One region of the Kribbella sp. NPDC020701 genome, then DNA from elsewhere that is predicted to be linked to it. Evidence: riboswitches for the same ligand, from Rfam matches in the RefSeq annotation. Region 1 holds a riboswitch; each other region holds the start of a gene.
What was found. Region 1 has a riboswitch for cobalamin ahead of ACZ3HV_RS25065 (CbtB domain-containing protein). Riboswitches for the same ligand answer to the same signal wherever they lie in the genome.

Region 1 (6,086 bases):
TCGACCAGGCGTGTACCGCGACGTCGAACCCGTCGCGGGCGGCGATCACGCGGTAGTGACCGCTCTCCTCGGGCGCGACCTCGGCCGTCCACCCTCGGGCCCGGAACGCTTCCGCCGCGGCGTCGACCGCAGCGGCCGGGTCCGGGGCCCGCGGGTCGCCGGTCTCGACGGTGATCCTGAAGACGGTCGCCGGACCACGACCGTCGAACAGAACGCCCGGATTCACCGGCCCCGGGTCGTGCGTGACCACCGGTCGCTGATCCGGTACGACGGCAGCCGCAACCGCAAGCAGCTCGTTCCGGAGGAACTCCCGTCCGGCGGTCATCGGCGCGGCCCTTCCTGCTGCCGGGAGCGTGACGTGACGCCTTGGGCGGAGGTTTGCGACGCGGCGGCCCGGGCGGAGTCCTGCGACGGCTTGGTGAGCGACACAACCCCGTCGTACACCTTCGACGCGGCGCCCGCGACCGCGTTCAGGGCGCCACCCCACGATGCGCCGAGCACCAATTTGGTCTCGGCCGACCGACTGGTGTTCGTCGTCGTGATCGCGGCCAGGTCGCCCCGGACCACCCGGCCGATGTTGCGCAGGGCCTCGCTGTTGGGCCGGTAGTACTCGTTGTGCCAGTGCACCGAGACCGCCTCGTCGTTGGCCAGTGGATCGTTGGTCGCCATCCTGATCGCGTCCGGGAAGGTGGCCGGATCCGGGCCGTGCCACTCGCTGTACGCGACATAGTCCCCCGGCGCGCGTTCGACGTACGGGCGGGTCGGGGTCGGTACGAAATCGGCCGCCTCGTCGATGTACTTCGTGATTCCGGGCGATCCGGTCAGAACGACCCGGTCCGCCCGGCCACCGTTCAGCAGCGCCTGCCCGACCACGTCGGTGCCGTAGGAGTGACCGATCAGCGTGGTCTTCGCGTCGGGCGCCTTCAGGTGATCGAGGTCGGTCAGGAAGGTCGCCAGCCGCGGCCCGCCGTCCAGCGCCGCCTGCTTGCTCGCTGCCGCCGGCAACCCCTGCGGCGAGTCGTAATCGAGCCACACCACCATGGCGGTGCCCGGTCCCGACTCCTCCCGGATCAGGTCGCCGCGGTCGGACTGCCCGCGGAACGTGTCCAGGCTGTTGCCCATCCCAGGGACCAGGACCGCGACGTTCCGCGCCCGGTCGAGCTCGCCGTGCACCTCCACCGCCCGGCCCTGGCCGTCGGGATCCACCTCGAGGAACTGACGTGGTCGCTGGACCTCGACGACCTTGCCGTCGGCATCCACCGCCGTGACGGTGACCGGAGTCAGAAGTTCAAGAACAGTGTCCAGCCGCCGTCGTTCGTCGTCGGTCGCGGTGCCTGCATCGACCGCGGCCTGAAGGCGGTCCCGGGCGGCTACGAGTCGTGCGTGGTTGGCGCGGTAACGCTCGGCAAGCTGATCCATCGCGACTCCCCGTGACTGCCGGTCACCTGGGCGTGAGACCGGCACCGGCAGTCTGACACGTCAGAGGACCAGCCGGTCAGTGGAAGGCGAGGGACCAGTTACCGGTGTGATGGGAGAGATTCACGGTGGCCAGCGGACGAACGTCCACGTGGCGGAGCGACTCAGCGGGCGCATCGACGACGTACAGGACGACGGCCCGGGCGATCGCGGGATGGACGACGGCCAGCACCGTGCTGCGATCGTCGTGGCGCTCGGCCAGGTCCCCGAGCCAGTCGGCGACGCGGCCGAGGACGTCGTTCTCGGTCTCGCCGCCCGGGGTCGCGGTGTGCGGGCGCTCGAGCCATGCCGACACCCGCTCCGGGTCCGCCGCGAGCAACTCCTCGAGCCCGCGGCCTGCCCAGTCGCCGTACTCGCGGTTCCGGAGGGCCGACTCGACGACCGGGGTCAGGCCGAGCGCCTCGGCGGTGCGTACGGCGGCCCGCTCGGGACCGGCGTACACCACATCGGCGTGGAGCCTGAGCTCGCGGGCAGCCTCGACACTCGCCGGATCCGGCTCGGCGTCGCCGCCGAGCACGAGTCCACGCAGCGCGGGTGTCAAGGCATGCGCGATCAGCGTCAATGCCGTCAAGCGGCGACCACCTTTTGTCGGACCAGCCGGCGGTCGACTGTGGCGGCGTACCCGAAGCCGAGTAGGAGCCACAGCGTCGCCTGCGTACCGAGCGAGGCGAACCGGAACTGCCACAGCAGCGTAGCGGGGAACGTCTCCGGAACCTCGTTGATTCGCGGCAGGATCAGGTACGCCGCCACGATCGTGACGAGGAAGCCGATCACCCCACCGGCGAGCCGGGCGAGGTCGCCGTACCGCTCGGCCCAGCGGGACGCGGCGACACCGGCCCAGACCGCGAGCAGGCCGATCACCAGCGTGAGCAGGTACGTCACGGTCCGCCGGGTGATCGTGTCCGGGTCACCGACCGCGGGTGGGTTCGGCGGGTACTTGAGGAACGGCACCAGCACCATCCCGACGAACCCGGCCGCGGCCAGGCCGAGGGCGGCGTACGCGTCGTTCTCGGTCCGGAGCTTGCGCCGGAGCAGGGTGAAGCCGACGGCGAACATGCCGCCGAGGGCGACGCCGTACAGGCTGGTGGCAAGGAAGAGGCCGGCCTTCTGGCCTTCGCGGCTGACGAGCGGCTTCTCTTCTTCGGCGGCAGGCACAGTGCTGTCGCCGTGGTTGTTGTCATGGTCGTGGGTGTGCGCGGAGCCGGCCTCTTCAATCGCGATGGCCGCGTCGACACGCGGTTCACCCATCACGTACGCGAAAGTTCCGGCCAGTAGGCCGGCGAAGAGTCCGACGATCAGTCCGCGCACCAGGAGCGATCCGAAGGTGCGCATGAGATCTAGTGGCAGGGCACGCCGAGAAGGTGCCGGCCGTCATGCATCAGCTCGTGCAGGTACATCCCGGACTGGGAGACCGCGCCCTGGTCGAACCCGACCAGGTAGGCGAGCAGAAGCATCAGACCGACGCTGAGCAGGGCGAGGGCGAGAAGCCGGGGTGAGAATGCCGGTACGGCGACCGAGCGGGCAGGAGCTGCCATCTTGTACCTCCTGGGGAAGTGCGCGTCCCCTTCGAAAGGCTGCTGGTACCCGAGCGTCCTGACTCACGAGCAGAGCTCGCTCACAGTGGCGCGGCCGTGCCGGACTTCCACCGGCTTCCCTCATGGCACCGCAGTTTGTCCTACGAACCGTAGAGCCCGCCCGAGAGCCCGGTCAACGCATCACGGCGCGCCGGTGATCTATCCCACCCGCCCGATCACCCCCGCGTGCTCCGCCGGCGGCGCTGAGGAGCGAAGCGACGAGGAAAGCGCCTGCGGAGCACGCGGGGGCGGACGGTGTGGCGGTGGTCTGTCCCACCCGGCGAAATCGGTGGTGCGGCGCGATCGGGTCGCACTTACTCTGAGGAGATGCCGTCCGCTCATCATCTGGTCGCGTTTGCGATCACCGCGTTCATCATCATCGTCGTACCCGGGCCGAGTGTGCTGTTCATCGTCGGGCGGGCGCTCGCGGTCGGGCGGCGGGAGGCGGTGCTGACGATGGTCGGCAACACCGTCGGCGCGTCGGTGCTGCTCGTCCTGGTCTCGCTCGGTCTCGGCACCCTGATCGCGGCCAGCGCCATCGCCCTGACCATCGTGAAGCTGGCGGGAGCGGCGTACCTGATCTATCTCGGCGTGCACGCGTTCCGGACCCGGAAGTCGCTGGTCGAGGCGATGACAAGTGGCGTGAAGCCGGGCACCACCCGCCGGACGCTCCGCCAGGGCTTCCTGGTCGGGCTCACCAACGCCAAGACCGCGGTCTTCTTCGCCGCGGTGCTGCCGCAGTTCGTGGACAAGGGCGCGAGCACCCCGGCCTGGGCCCAGATCCTCGTCCTCGGCCTGATCTTCATCCTGATCGCGCTCTGCTCCGACAGCGTCTGGGCCGTCGTCGCCGGCACCGCCCGCGAGTGGTTCGCCCGCTCACCGCGCCGGCTCGAGCTGGTCGGCGGCACCGGCGGCCTGATGATCATCGGCCTCGGTGCCAGCATCGCCGTGACGGGTTCTAAGGAGTAGCAGTCCGCCGGCCCGCCTGTACGCCGAGCAGCGCGAGCAGAGCCGGGAGCCCGAAGGCCACGAGGTACGCCGTGATCGCGGAATGCGGCTCGAGTGCGGCGAACAGCGACCCACCGACCGCCAGGACCGTTGCCGTGGCCAACGAGTCGCTCAGCTGCAGTGCGGAACTGTTCGCCCCCTGCTGATCGCACTCCGAGTACTCGAGGACGAGTACGGACAGCGTCGGGAAGACCGTACCCATTCCGAGCCCGGTGAGGCTCCAGCCCAGGATGCCGACGACGACCGGCACCTGTGAGTTGAGCGTCAGCGCCGCGGTGACGATGCCGAGCAGGATCGAGACCATGCCGGCTTGCAGGAAGACAGCGTGCGAGAACGGCTGGTTCGGGCGGCCGCGGTACCAGGAGGCGGCGGTCCAGCTCAACGCACTCACGGTCAGCACCAACCCCGCGAGTGCCGGGGACAGGCCGCGCTCCCGGGTGAGCATCAGCGGCAGGAACACCTCAGCGCCGAAACCAGCTGCCGCAACCAGACCGCGCAGCGCGACCACCGACGGCAAGCCGCGTCCGAACGTGAACGTCCCACTCGGCAACAGCCGCGGCGCGAACGCGATCACGCCGGCCAATCCGACCCCGAGCAGGACAAGCTGCAGTACGCCGCGTTGCTGGCCACCGTAGTGCAGCAGGCCGACGCCGACCGCGGCAGCGATCGCCCACATGGCCCGCTTGTCCCACAGCCGTCCCGGACGTGCCTCGTGAGCGCTGCTGCGAGCCAGACCGGGCCGCATCACGACCGCGGCCGGGATCGCGATCGCCGGTACGGCGAGGAAGACGATCCGCCAACTGGAGTGCTCGACGATCAGGCCGGCGATCGCAGGACCGACCAGTGATGGGACCACCCAGCCGGTCGCGAAGGCGGCGAAGATCCGCGGGCGCAACCGGGCCGGGTACAGCTGCCCGACGACGACGTACAGGGCGACTGTCAGCAAGCCGGAGCCGAAGCCCTGGATGATCCGGCCGGCGACCAGGACCTCCATGCTCGGAGCCAGCCCAGCGATGATCAGACCGGCCAGGAACCATGCGGTCCCGTGCCAGAGCGGGCGGGTCGGGCCCTTGAGGTCGCTCCACGTTCCGGAGACCACCATCGCGACCACTCCGGAGGCAAGTGGGCCGCCGAACGCGAGCGCGTACAGGCTTAGTCCGTCCAGTGCCTGCGCGACGGTCGGCATCGCGGTCGTGACGGCGAGGGACTCGAACGCGACCAGGGTGATCAGCGCGACCATCCCGACCGTCAGTGCCCGGTACTGCGGCGCGAGTACGCCGCCTGAATCGGTGGCAGGTGCGGTTCCGGGCTCGGCAGTGGTGGTCATGCTGAGAACCTTCGGACATCAAGTGGACTTTAAGTCAAGCGCATCAGAGGATCGCGGCGAGCACCAGCGCCAGGATCGGCGGGACGGCCTGGGTCGCGGCGGCGCGGACCATCCGCCGGTCGGACGCGACCAGCACGATGCCGGCGCCCGCCATGCACGCACAAGCGAACAGCGCGATGGCGTGTCCCTTGTCACCGCCCCAGATCAGACCGCCGAGCGCGCCGATGGCCAGGAACAGGTTGTAGAAACCCTGGTTGAACGCCCAGGGCGCGGCCGCGGCGGCCTCGGCTTCATCCTTGACCAGGAACCGCTTGTAGGTGCTCGGCTTGCGGAACAGCAGGCTCTCCATCGCGAACACCGCGACATGAAACAGCCCGGCCAGCACCACGAAGACCTGCGCGATCAGACTCATCCACGTCCTCGCTTCGCTCCGGGCGCGGCTGAGGCACAAGACGCACTCTGCTTGATGATGACCTCGCTTCGCTCGCTCATGGCGGAACCGTACAGTCGCCGGCCCGGTGCGACCCGCGACCCGCCGTCAGCCTCGCCACTCGACGGCGAACGCTCGCGCCGGGTTGGTCCTCAACACGGCTTCGGCTACGTCTGCGCCCAGGTGACGCTCGATCCGGGGTCGGAGGTGCGTGAGCAGGTACGGCATACCGGGACCTTCACCTGTCGCAGCACGGGCCCGGGCGGTCGTC
Region 2 (6,086 bases), on a different contig from region 1:
CGACATCCTCGCGCAGCGGGCAGCCGCGGCGCAACGGATGCTGAACTCGATGACGCCCGAGCAGCGGGCCGAGCTGATGGAGCTGTCACAGCAGGCGTTCGGCAGCCCGCAGCTCGCGCAGCAGCTGTCGCAGCTCGACGCGCAGTTGCAGGCGCTCCGGCCGGGCGAGGACTGGTCCGGATCGGAGCGGATGAGCGGTGACGATCCGCTCGGTCTCGCCGATGGTGCGCGGGCGATGTCGGATCTCGCCGAGCTGGACGCGTTGGCCGAGCAGCTGGCGCAGTCGTACCCGGGTGCGCGGTTGGAGGACATCGATCTCGACGCGCTCACGCGGCAGTTGGGTGACGAGGCAACGGTTGATGCCCGTCGGCTGTCCGAGCTCGAGCGGCAGCTTCGCGATCAGGGTTTGCTGGAACGGGCGCCCGACGGATCGTTGCGGTTGTCACCGAAGGCGTTGCGGCAACTCGGTCAGACTGCGTTGGCCGACGTACTGCGGACTGCCCGGGGATCCGGTGAACGCGACGCAGCCAATGCGGGCGCGGCCGGTGAGCTGAGCGGGTCCACGCGGCAGTGGGAGTTCGGCGACACCCAGCCGTGGGACGTTCCCCGGACGGTGCGGAACGCCGTACTGCGGACGGCTTCGCGCAGCGGGTCCGTCAAGCTGGACGTCGCAGATGTTGAGATCGCGGAGACCGAGCACCGGGCCCGGGCCGCGGTCGCGTTGCTGGTCGACACGTCCTGGTCGATGGTCCAGGAGGGTCGCTGGCTGCCGATGAAGCGGACGGCGCTCGCGCTGCACCAACTCATTTCGACGCGCTACCGCAACGACGCGCTGCAGTTGATCACCTTCGGCCGGTACGCCGGAGTCGTCGAGCTGCCGCAGTTGATCGGGATGGAAGGCACCTGGGAACAGGGCACCAACGCGCATCACGCCCTGCTGCTGGCCGGCCGTCACCTGCGCCGGCATCCGGACGCGCAGCCGGTCGTGCTGATGGTGACCGATGGCGAGCCGACCGCGCACCTCGAGCCGGACGGTACGGCGGAGTTCTCGTACCCGCCCGAGCCGGCGACGTTGCGGAAGACGATCTTCGAGGTGGACCGGCTGGCCAAGCTCGGTGCTTCGCTGACCGTGTTCCGGCTTGGTGATGACCCGCGCCTGAACGCGTTCGTCGACCTGCTCGCCCGCCGTAGTGGCGGGCGGGTGCTGGCGCCCGACTCGGACGGCCTCGGTGCCGCGGTGGTCGGGGACTACCTGCGCACTCGCCGGAAACTGTGAGCTGTGGGCACCTTGATAGGTGCCCACAGCAACATCATTCGATCAGGACCTGGCGGCCCGCGCTGCCTCGACCAGGTGCCGCAGGGCGGGGACGACCTCGTCGTACCCGCGCGTCTTCAGGCCACAGTCCGGGTTGATCCACAGTTGCTCGGCGGAGGTGGTAGCGAGGGCGGCCTGGATCAGGGCGGTGAGTTCCTCGGTGCTCGGGACCCGTGGTGAGTGGATGTCGTACACGCCAGGCCCGACCCCGCGCCGGAAGCCGACGGCGGCGAGATCCGCCAACACCTCCATCCGCGAGCGCGCCGCCTCGATCGTGGTGACGTCCGCGTCCAGCCCGTCGATCCCGGCGATCACCGCACCGAACTCCGAATAGCACAGGTGCGTGTGGATCTGGACGCCCGCCGCTGCTCCACCCGTCGCCAGCCGGAACGCACCGACCGCCCAGTCCAGATACGCCTTCTGTTCCGCGGCCCGGAGCGGCAGCAGTTCGCGCAACGCAGGCTCATCGACCTGCACGATCCTGATCCCGGCCGAGACCAGGTCGGCCAGTTCGTCGCGGAGCGCCAACGCGACCTGGTCGGCCGTGGTGGCAAGCGGCTGGTCGTCCCGGACGAACGACCACGCCAGGATCGTCACCGGCCCGGTCAACATCCCCTTCACGGGTCGCTCGGTCAGGGACTGCGCGTACGACGCCCACGGCACGGTCATCGGGGCCGGTCGCGACACCTCGCCGTGCAGGATCGGCGGACGGACGCAGCGGCTGCCGTACGACTGCACCCAGCCGTGTTTGGTGGTCGCGAAGCCGTCCAGTTGCTCAGCGAAGTACTGGACCATGTCGTTGCGCTCGGGCTCACCATGCACAAGTACGTCGAGCCCGAGCTCCTCCTGCAGCCCGATCACCCGTGCGATCTCGGCCCGCATCCGCTCGTCGTACGTCGCTGAGTCGATCCGACCGACCCGCAGATCGGCACGGGTCCGGCGGATGTCCGCGGTCTGCGGGAAGGACCCGATCGTGGTGGTTGCGAGCGCCGGCAGCCCGATCGACTCCTGCGCGGTACGGCGTTCGTCGTACGACGGCCGCTGTCGATCCGCGGGACGAATCGCGGCCGCCCGTTCGCGGACCGCCTGTTCGCGGGCGAGGCCGGACTCCTCGACCGGTCCGCCCGGCGGGTTGCCGAGGTCGACCAGGACCCCTTCGCTGAGGGCTCGGCCGAGTACGACGACCTCGTCGACCTTCTGCCGTACGAAGGCGAGCCGCTCGCGGACGCGCGGATCCAGCTCGTCCTCGGCCTCCACGTCGTACGGGACGTGCAGCAGCGAGCAGGAAGTGGAGACGACCAGCTGCCCGACCGAGTCGAGCAACTTCGCGCAGGTGGAGAGTGCGTCGCCCAACGGCGTGCGCCAGACGTTGCGGCCGTCGACCACTCCGGCGACCACGGTCTTGCGCCGCAGACTCGGCAGTACGGCGAGTTGGTCGACAAGCCCGGGGGCGGACACGAGGTCGACCGCGAGACCGTCGATGGCGGTCGACGTCAGTACTGGCAACGCGGGGCCGGGGTCACCGAAGTACGTCGCGATCAGGAGTCGTGGGCGGTCGGTGAGTGTGGCCAGGCGGTCGTAGGCGCGACGGAGAGCGTCGAGCTCGGCGGGGGTGCGGTCCTGGACCAGGGCCGGCTCGTCCAGCTGCACCCATTCCGCTCCGGCGGATTCGAGTTGGTTGAGCAGGTCGGCGTACGCATCCACTAGGCGGTCGAGCAGGCTGAGCGGTTCGAACCCAGGCGTGACGGACTTCGAGAGCAGCAGGAAGGTCAGTGGTCCGATCAGGACCGGGCGGGTGTCGACGCCGAGCTCGCGTGCGGCCGCCAGGTCCTCGAGCGGCTTGGTCGCGTCGAGCTGGAAGACGGTGTCCTCGGTGAGCTCGGGGACCAGGTAGTGGTAGTTGGTATCGAACCACTTCGTCAGCTCCAGCGGCGCGACCTCGTCCCGGCCGCGGGCCATCGCGAAGTACGTGTCGAGCTTGGAGAGGCCCCGGAAGCGGTCGGGGACGATGCCGAAGAGTTGCACGTGGTCGAGCATCTGGTCGTAGTACGAGAAGGTGTTGCCGGGGAGCACGTCGAGGCCGCGGCCGGCCAGGTCGCGCCAGGTGTCGGCCCGTAGCCGGTGGGCGGCTGCCTCCAGCTCGGCCGCGTTGCTGTCGCCGGACCAGTACTTCTCGACGGCCTTCTTGAGTTCGCGGGCCGGGCCGATCCGTGGGTAGCCCAGCACCGTCTTGATGGTGTTCACGTCTCTCTCCTCGCGAGCGTGCCGATGGTTCGGCGGTTCGCGGAGAGACCGTGCCGGTGGGGTCGGTTGGATGCGGCCGACCGGGCAGGGTCCTCCCACGAGACCGCCGTTCCCGCGCGCACCGGGTTGGTGCGCGCACCGGCGGCAGGTCTTCGGACTCACGGGCGGACCGGTCGCTGACCGGTGGACCTACTGGCCGTCGCTTCCCGGACGCTGGGCGTCCAGTGCATGTGACGGCGGTCGTTCCCGTTCACCGCTGCGGGGCAGTCCCGGATTCCCACCGGGTTCCCTCTTGCCTCGCGCGATCACAACCACATGACCACGCGAACCGTCGGCGTACCCGAGCGTACGCGCGCCGGCCGCGGATCGCCGTACGTCGAGACGAACGCCACTACCGCAGTCGTCGAGCGATCTTCTGATCCGGGGTCTTGTCGTGGAGGAGGGCGGCGAGCAGCTCGATCCCGTCGACGAGCCGGGGACCCGGCCGGGCGAAGTACCCGTTCGCGTCGACCGCCCACACCGGGATGCTCGGTGGGAGGAGATTCAAGAGGTCGGCTGTCAGTCGGGCGGCACCGTCGAGGTCGTACCCACACGGAGCTGAGACGATCACGTCCGGTCGCGCGCCGGCGACCGCCTCCCAGGTGATCGGGGTCGAACGCTGACCCGCGGCGCCCAGGACGTTGGTGCCACCCGCCAGCGCCACCATCTCCGGCAACCAGTGTCCTGGCGCGTACGGCGGATCCGTCCACTCGAGCAACGCCACCCGCGGCCGCGTGCGGTTGGCTCGGACTGCCGCGGCGCGCAGCCGGCGACGGAGGTTGTCCAGGAGCGGGATGGGGTCTCGGTCGATTGCTTTGGCCATGGTTTCGATCGAGGTGAGGACCTCTTCGAGGTTGTGTGGGTCGGTGGTGACCACCTCGGCTTGGCAGCCCAGGTAGCTGAGGGCGTCGGCTACGTCGGTCACGTCGATCGCGCAGACCTTGCACAGGTCCTGGGTGATGACGACATCCGGGTCGAGTTCGCGCAAGGCACCCGCGTCGAGGCGATAGAGATCCTCGCCGGCCGCGACCCGCTGCCGGACCAACGCGTCGATCTCACCCGGCGTCAGCTCGTCGGGCAGCGCGGTCGTCGACACGATCCGCCGAGCCCGCGCCGCCGCCGGATGGTCGCACTCGAACGTCACGCCGACCACATCATCACCGGCACCCAGCGCGAAGCAGATCTCGGTCGCAGACGGCAGCAACGAAACGATCCGCACCTAACGACCTTATCCGCCACCCGGCCCCGCAAGCCCCGCGCCCCGATCCCGCAAGCCCCCTGACCCCACCTCGCAACCCTCACACCCCCGGCCCGCAGGCCACACGACCCCGCCCCGCAGGGCGGGTGAGCCTTGCCGAAAAGTCCTGTTTGGGTTGGCGCGAGGATTCATCGGCGAACGCGACGATTGTCTTGCGTTGTCAATGAGGGAAGGGTTTTCCGGCCTTCGACCTGTGGGCAGGGTCACGTCGGCATCGTGAGACCAGTGTTCAACTGGACTGGTTTTCTGGCTTACCCTGAAAAGACGCCCCCGCCATCGGAGTCGATGGGCCAGCGGACCACACGCCGCGACTCACCAGCACCGCCCGCAACCTTGGGAGTGACAGTGCCGAAACTCGTCTACGACTTCGCCGAAGGCAACAAGGACATGAAGGAGCTGCTCGGCGGCAAGGGGGCGAACCTGGCTGAGATGACCAATCTCGGCCTGCCCGTGCCACCCGGTTTCACCATCACCACCGACGCGTGCCGCGCGTACCTGACGACCGGCTCGGTGCCGCCGGAGCTCGCAGACGAGATCGACCACTACGTCGACGTGCTACAGCAGAAGATGGGCAAGAAGCTCGGCCAGGCCGACGACCCGCTGCTGGTCTCGGTGCGGTCCGGCGCGGCCGCGTCGATGCCCGGGATGATGGAGACTGTCCTCAACGTCGGCCTCAACGACGACTCGGTGAACGGGTTGGCGCACCACTCCGGCAACCCGCGGTTCGCCTGGGACGCGTACCGGCGGCTGATCCAGATGTTCGGCAAGACCGTGCTCGGCATGGAGGGCGAGGTCTTCGAGCAGGCGCTCGACGCGGCCAAGGAGGCCAGGGGTGCCGGCACCGACCTCGACCTGGACGCCGACGACCTGAAGGGCCTGGTCGAGGCGTTCAAGCAGGCCGTGCACGAGCACACCGGCCGCGAGTTCCCGCAGGACCCGCGGACCCAGATGGACCTCGCGATCGAGGCCGTCTTCGGCTCGTGGAACTCCGACCGCGCCATCCTGTACCGCCGCCAGGAGCGGATCGCCACCGACCTCGGAACCGCGGTCAACATCTGCTCGATGGTGTTCGGCAACCTCGGCATGGACTCCGGCACCGGCGTCGCGTTCACCCGCGACCCGTCGAGCGGCCAGCCGGGTGTGTACGGCGACTACCTGCAGAACGCGCAAGGCGAGGACGTGGTGGCCGGCATCCGCAACACGGTCCCGCTGGCGGACCTGGAGCAGATC
Region 3 (6,086 bases), on a different contig from region 1:
GAGGAAGTAGGCGTGCAGATTCTGGAAGGCGGCATCGTCGGACTGCAGAGCCTCGGCAAGACCGTGCTTGGTGGCCAGGAAGTCGACGAACAGGTCGATCCAGCCGGCCAACGCCGCGTGCGGTGAGGTGCTGTCCGCCAGCAGCCGCGGACCCGCCTCGGCGCAGGCCTCGACCTGGTGCCGGTAGACGGCGACGATGAGGTCGGCTCGCGTCGGGAAGTGGCGGTAGATCGTGGCCACTCCGACGCGGGCCCGGCCGGCGATGTCACGGACGGGGGCGTCGACGCCAGAGTCGACGAAGGCCGCTGCGGCGGCATCCAGCAGCGTCTTCTCGTTCCGCCGGGCGTCGGCCCGCTTCCGCTGCGCCGGCGGCTCCGATCCGCCGTCGGCCTGCTTCCGCGGGGCAGGCTGGTCTGATCCGCTGCCGGGCATGGTCCTCCTTGCTAAACGGAACAGCGTTCCGTATGTTGGGTAACGGAACATCGTTCCGCATACCCATCATGCCAGGAGGAGCACCGCTATGCAGTACCGCACCTTGGGTCGCACCGGCGTCCAGGTCAGCACCCTCGCGCTCGGCGCGATGAACTTCGGCGCGATCGGCCGGACCGGCCAGGACGAGGCGACCGCGATCGTCGACGCCGCCCTCGAGGCCGGGATCAACCTGATCGACACCGCCGACATGTACGGCCAGGGCGAGTCCGAGGAGATCGTCGGCAAGGCCATCGCCGGCCGCCGCGACGACCTTGTGCTGGCCACGAAGGCGACCATGCCGATGGGGGACGAGCGCAACCATCAGGGCAGCTCGCGCCGCTGGCTGGTCACCGAGTTGGACAACAGCCTGCGCCGTCTCGGCGTCGATCACGTCGACCTCTACCAGATCCATCGCTGGGACCCGACCACCAGTGACGAGGAGACGCTGTCGGCGCTGACCGACCTGCAGCGCGCCGGGAAGATCCGCTACTTCGGTTCCTCGACGTTCCCGGCGTACCGCATCGTGCAGGCCCAGTGGGCTGCTCGCGAGCACCACCTCGGCCGCTACGTCACCGAACAGCCCAGCTACTCGATCCTGCAGCGCGGGATCGAGGCCCACGTCTTGCCCGTGATCGAGGAGTACGGACTCGACGCGCTGGCGTGGAGCCCGTTGGCGTCGGGCTGGCTGTCGGGTGCTGTCCGCGCCGGCCAGGAGATCAGCACCAACCGCTCGGTGGTGGCGCCTGAGCGCTTCGACACCACCCTTCCGTACAACCAGGCCAGGCTCGAGGCCGTCGAGCAGCTGGCCAAGGTGGCCGACGAGGCCGGCCTCACGCTGATCCAGCTTGCCCTCGGTTTCGTCACCGCCCACCCGGCCGTCACCAGCGCCCTCATCGGACCGCGAACCCTGGATCACCTGCACTCGCAGCTCGCGGCGGCCGACACCGTGCTGTCCGCCGACGTGCTCGACGCCATCGACACGATCGTTGCCCCCGGCACCGACCTCGCTCCGCACGAGAAGTTCGACACGCCACCCGCGCTGCTCGAGCCGTCGCTGCGGCGTCGCTGAAGGAGGACTTATGCCCAGTTTCGGGATCATGACCGCGCCGATGCAGGTCGACTACCAGGACGTACTGCGGGTGTGGCGCGAGGCGGACGCCATCCCGGAGATCGAGCACGCATGGTTGTTCGATCACCTGATGCCGATCGGCGGTGATCCGGGCGGACCGACATACGAAGGCTGGACGTTGCTCTCGGCGCTGGCCGCGCAGACCGAACGACTGCGCCTCGGCCTGCTTGTGACCAGCAATCGGTTCCGTCCGCCGGCGATGCTGGCCAAGATCGCCACGACCGTCGACATCGTCTCCGGCGGACGGCTCGACTTCGGTATCGGCGCGGGCTCACGACCGAGCCACCCACTGGCCCGGCGCGAGTACGACGCCCACGGCCTGCCGTACGACGACTTCGCGCACTCCGTCGGGAGCCTCGCCGAAGCCTGCACGGTGATCCGGCGGCTGTGGACCGAGGCCGAACCGTTCGACTTCGAGGGCGAGTACCACCGCCTCACCGGAGCGTTCGGCAACCCCAAACCGGTCCAGCGCCCGCACCCGCCGATCCTGATCGGCGGACGTTCGTCCGGCACGCTCCGGGTGGTCGCCGAGCACGCCGACCTGTGGAACATCCCAGGCGGCGACATCGACGACGTCGTACGCCGCAGTGCACTGCTGGACCGCTACTGCGCCGAGATCGGCCGCGACTCCGCGTCGATCACCCGCTCGATCCACCTGCCCGTCTCGTACACCCAACCGGGTGCCACCAAGGACGCGATCGCCGAGGCCGTCGACGCCGGCTTCGGGCACATCGTGCTCGGACTGCCGGACCCCTACCCGGCCCACGTCGCGCGGTGGGTTGCCGACGAGCTCATCGGCACCTCTTCCGTACCGAACAACGGGTAGTGGTCAGCCTCAGCCTCGGCGCCCCCGCGTGAAGAGCGGCCGCCGATCGACGTCGGAGGGGACCACTACCCGTTCTTCGGTACGCGTCGGTGTGAACCTCGTCGCTGAGCGCCGGGGTGGCGTGTGCCATGATCGGGCCGACGGTTGTGGAGGAACACCGGTGACCGGCTGCGGCCGGGATTCCGGGGCGGTCCCGCCACTGTGACCGGGTCGGTTCAGTCGCCGCCCGGGAGCCAGGACATCCGCGTCCGTCCGTCGGGCCGCGGTCTCCGCGGTACGGCGTACCAGCTGCCGTAGCGGGCGTGGATACCCGCTCGACGAAGGGACCCACCGCGATGCGGCCTGCCTCACCGTCCACCGGATTCCCGTTCACCGCGGTGGTCGGGATGGACGATCTCCAGCTCGCGCTGATCCTGGCCGCGATCTCCCCGGCGATCGGCGGTGTGCTGATCCGGGGTGAGAAGGGTACGGCGAAGTCGACCGCGGTCCGCGCCTTGACCGAGATCCTCCCGCCGGTGGACGTCGTCCCCGGCTGCCGGTTCTCCTGCGACCCTGAGCACCCGTCCGCCGACTGCCCTGACGGTCCGCACCCCGAGCCCGTCGGCGTCTTTTCTCGGGCGGCGCGGTTGGTGGAGTTGCCGGTGGGTGCCACCGAGGACCGGGTGCTCGGGTCGTTGCATCTCGAGAAGGCGCTGGCCGAGGGCATCACGGCGTACGAACCCGGGTTGCTCGCCGCCGCGCACCGCGGGCTGCTGTACGTCGACGAGGTCAATCTCCTGCACGACCACCTGGTCGACGTCCTGCTCGACGCCGCCGCGATGGGTGGCGCGACGGTCGAACGCGACGGGGTGTCGGTGACGCATCCGGCACGCTTCGTCCTGGTCGGCACGATGAACCCGGAGGAGGGGGAGCTCCGCCCGCAGTTGCTGGACCGGTTCGGCTTGACCGTCGACGTCGTCGCCAGCCGCGACCCCGCCGTTCGGGTCGAGGTCATGCGCGCACGACTCGGGTACGAGGCTGATCCGGATGCTTTCATCGCCCGGTACGACGGAACGCAGCGCGAACTCGCCGAGCGCATCGTCAAGGCCCGCGACCTGCTCGCCGAGGTGATCCTGACCGACGCCGCGCTCCGCCAGATCGCCGAGATCTGCGCGTCCTTCGACGTCGACGGGATGCGTGCCGACCTGGTCACCGCGCGTACGGCGGTCGCCCACGCAGCCTGGTCCGGCCGCACGGTCGTCGAGGTGGAGGACGTCCGCGCCGCCGCCAAACTGGCCCTCCCGCACCGCCGCCGGCGAAACCCCTTCGACGCCCCGGGCCTCGACGAGGAGCAGTTGGAGCAAGCGATCCAGGACAGCACGCCCCCGCAGGACCCGGACGACGACCCGGACGGCCCGGGAGGGGGAGCGGACCCCACGGATGCCGACGGCAGTCCAGCCGACACCGACCCGGCTGCCCACGACCGTGCCGAGGCGGAGCCCGGGACAGGCCCGGACGAGCGGCCCGGCCCGACGCCGGCGGGTCAGGTGGTTGGGAGTTCGGAGCCTTTCAAGGCTCGGTTGTTGAGTGTGCAGGCTGCTGGCGCGGGGGTTGCGGGACGGCGTTCCCGGGCGATCACCGAGGCCGGTCGCGTGGTGGGTGATCGGCAGCGCGTCGGGCGGGAGTCCGGGCGGCCGCATCTGCTGGCGACGATCCGGTCCGCCGCTCCGCACCAGTACGCGCGGGGGCGCACCGGCGCCGGCCTCGCCGTACGGGCGTCTGACGTGCGGTTCGCCGTCCGCGAGGGGCGTGAGGGCAACCTCGTCCTGTTCTGTGTCGACGCCTCTGGCTCGATGGGTACGAAGAAGCGGATGGGCGAGGTGAAGACGGCGATCGTCTCGCTGCTCCTCGACGCCTACCAGCGCCGCGACACCGTCGGCCTCGTCACCTTCGCGGGCGCCGACGCCACGGTCGCCCTGCCGCCCACCGGCAGTGTCGAGACCGCCGTACGACGGCTCGAGTCGCTGCCGACCGGTGGACGCACACCGCTCGCCGAAGGTCTGCTCCAGGCGGCCGAAGTACTCCGGATCGCCGCGATCCGCGACCCACGCCGCCGCCCCTTGCTGGTGCTCGTCACCGACGGCCGCGCGACCCACGGTGACAAGGCGTTCGCCAAGGCGAAGCAAGCGGCCGGATGGCTTGCCCAGCAAGGCATCTCCGCCGTCGTGGTGGACTGTGAACCGCGCCGCGGCGTCCGGCTCGGCCTGGCCGCGGAGCTCGCCGCCGATCTGGGCGCCGAGTACCTCGACCTCGGGGAAGTTGCCGCAGGCAGCCTCATTCGCACCGTCACCGAACGGAAGGCGGCCTGAGATGCCGAAGGGACAACCGGCCGTGGTGCCGGAGGACGGCCTGACCACCCGGCAACGCCGGAACCGCCCGCTGCTGATGGTGCACACCGGCGAGATGAAGGGGAAGTCGACGGCCGCCTTCGGGATGGCGTTGCGCGGCTGGAACCAGGGCTGGAACATCGGCGTGTTCCAGTTCGTCAAGAGCGCGAAGTGGAAGGTCGGCGAGGAGGGTGCGTTCAAGGCCCTCGGTCAGTTGCATGAGGCAACCGGTCAGGGCGGGCCGGTCGAGTGGCACAAGATGGGTGAGGGCTGGAGCTGGTCGCGCAAGGCCGGCACCGAGGAGGACCACGCCGCCGACGCGCTCGAGGGCTGGCGTGAGATCCAGCGCCGGATCGCCGCGGAGACCCATGACCTCTACGTCCTGGACGAGTTCACGTACCCGATGAAGTGGGGCTGGGTCGACGTCGACGAGGTGGTCGACACCCTCGTGAACCGCCCCGGCCACCAGTACGTCGTGATCACCGGCCGCAACGCGGACCCGCGGCTGGTCGAGGCCGCCGACCTGGTCACCGAGATGACGAAGGTCAAGCACCCGATGGACGCGGGCCAGAAGGGCCAGAAAGGTATCGAGTGGTGATCCCCCGGGTGGTCGTGGCGGCGCCGTCATCGGGCGCGGGGAAGACGACCGTGGCCGTCGGACTGATGGCCGCGTTGCGGCAGGCCGGGCACACGGTTGCCCCGTTCAAGGTCGGCCCGGACTACATCGACCCGGGCTTCCATGCGGTCGCCACCGGCCGCCCCGGGCGGAACCTCGACCCGATGCTGTCGGGTGAGGAGCGGGTCGCACCGCTGTTCGCGCACGGTTCCGTGGGCGCGGACCTGGCCGTCGTCGAAGGCGTGATGGGCCTGTACGACGGCGCCCTCGGGACCGAGGGGTACTCCTCGACCGCGCATGTCGCGAAGTTGCTCAAGGCACCCGTCGTACTGGTCGTGGACGCGTCGGCGGCCGGGCGCAGCGTGGGTGCCGTCGTCACCGGTTTCGTTGCCTTCGACACCGAGGTGCGGATCGTCGGCGTGATCCTGAACAAGGTCGGCTCGGACCGGCACGAGGCCGAGGTCCGGGCCGGCGTCGCGCCGACCGGCGTACCGGTGCTCGGCGTCCTCCGTCGCGACACCCGCCTCACCGTACCGAGCCGCCACCTCGGTCTCGTCCCGGCAGGCGAGCAACGCGAGCAGGCGACCACTGCGGTCGAGGCCGCCGCCGAACTGGTTCGGGCAGGCGTAGATCTGGAGGCCTTCGTCGCGGCCGCCCGAGCCGCCTCGCCGTACGACG

Region 2: linked by a shared signal. The riboswitch ahead of metE (5-methyltetrahydropteroyltriglutamate--homocysteine S-methyltransferase) and the one ahead of ACZ3HV_RS25065 (CbtB domain-containing protein) in region 1 are both predicted to bind cobalamin.
Region 3: linked by a shared signal. The riboswitch ahead of ACZ3HV_RS02145 (putative cobaltochelatase) and the one ahead of ACZ3HV_RS25065 (CbtB domain-containing protein) in region 1 are both predicted to bind cobalamin.

Annotation. Positions count from the first base shown of each region.
Region 1 is NZ_JBVHFT010000010.1:302,036-308,121, forward strand. It holds gene ACZ3HV_RS25045 (hypothetical protein) at 1-325, opposite strand, end outside; gene ACZ3HV_RS25050 (alpha/beta hydrolase) at 322-1,419, opposite strand; gene ACZ3HV_RS25055 (histidine phosphatase family protein) at 1,496-2,047, opposite strand; gene ACZ3HV_RS25060 (CbtA family protein) at 2,044-2,808, opposite strand; gene ACZ3HV_RS25065 (CbtB domain-containing protein) at 2,814-3,011, opposite strand; cobalamin riboswitch at 3,047-3,178, opposite strand; gene ACZ3HV_RS25070 (LysE family translocator) at 3,378-4,019, shown strand; gene ACZ3HV_RS25075 (MFS transporter) at 4,009-5,385, opposite strand; gene ACZ3HV_RS25080 (DUF1304 domain-containing protein) at 5,429-5,797, opposite strand; gene ACZ3HV_RS25085 (phosphotriesterase family protein) at 5,924-6,086, opposite strand, start outside.
Region 2 is NZ_JBVHFT010000012.1:169,412-175,497, reverse strand. It holds gene ACZ3HV_RS27720 (vWA domain-containing protein) at 1-1,276, shown strand, start outside; gene metE (5-methyltetrahydropteroyltriglutamate--homocysteine S-methyltransferase) at 1,319-3,559, opposite strand; cobalamin riboswitch at 3,686-3,907, opposite strand; gene ACZ3HV_RS27710 (ABC transporter substrate-binding protein) at 3,951-4,817, opposite strand; gene ppdK (pyruvate, phosphate dikinase) at 5,202-6,086, shown strand, end outside.
Region 3 is NZ_JBVHFT010000001.1:471,325-477,410, forward strand. It holds gene ACZ3HV_RS02130 (TetR/AcrR family transcriptional regulator) at 1-432, opposite strand, end outside; gene ACZ3HV_RS02135 (aldo/keto reductase) at 521-1,540, shown strand; gene ACZ3HV_RS02140 (LLM class flavin-dependent oxidoreductase) at 1,551-2,426, shown strand; cobalamin riboswitch at 2,554-2,690, shown strand; gene ACZ3HV_RS02145 (putative cobaltochelatase) at 2,762-4,774, shown strand; gene cobO (cob(I)yrinic acid a,c-diamide adenosyltransferase) at 4,776-5,390, shown strand; gene ACZ3HV_RS02155 (cobyrinate a,c-diamide synthase) at 5,387-6,086, shown strand, end outside.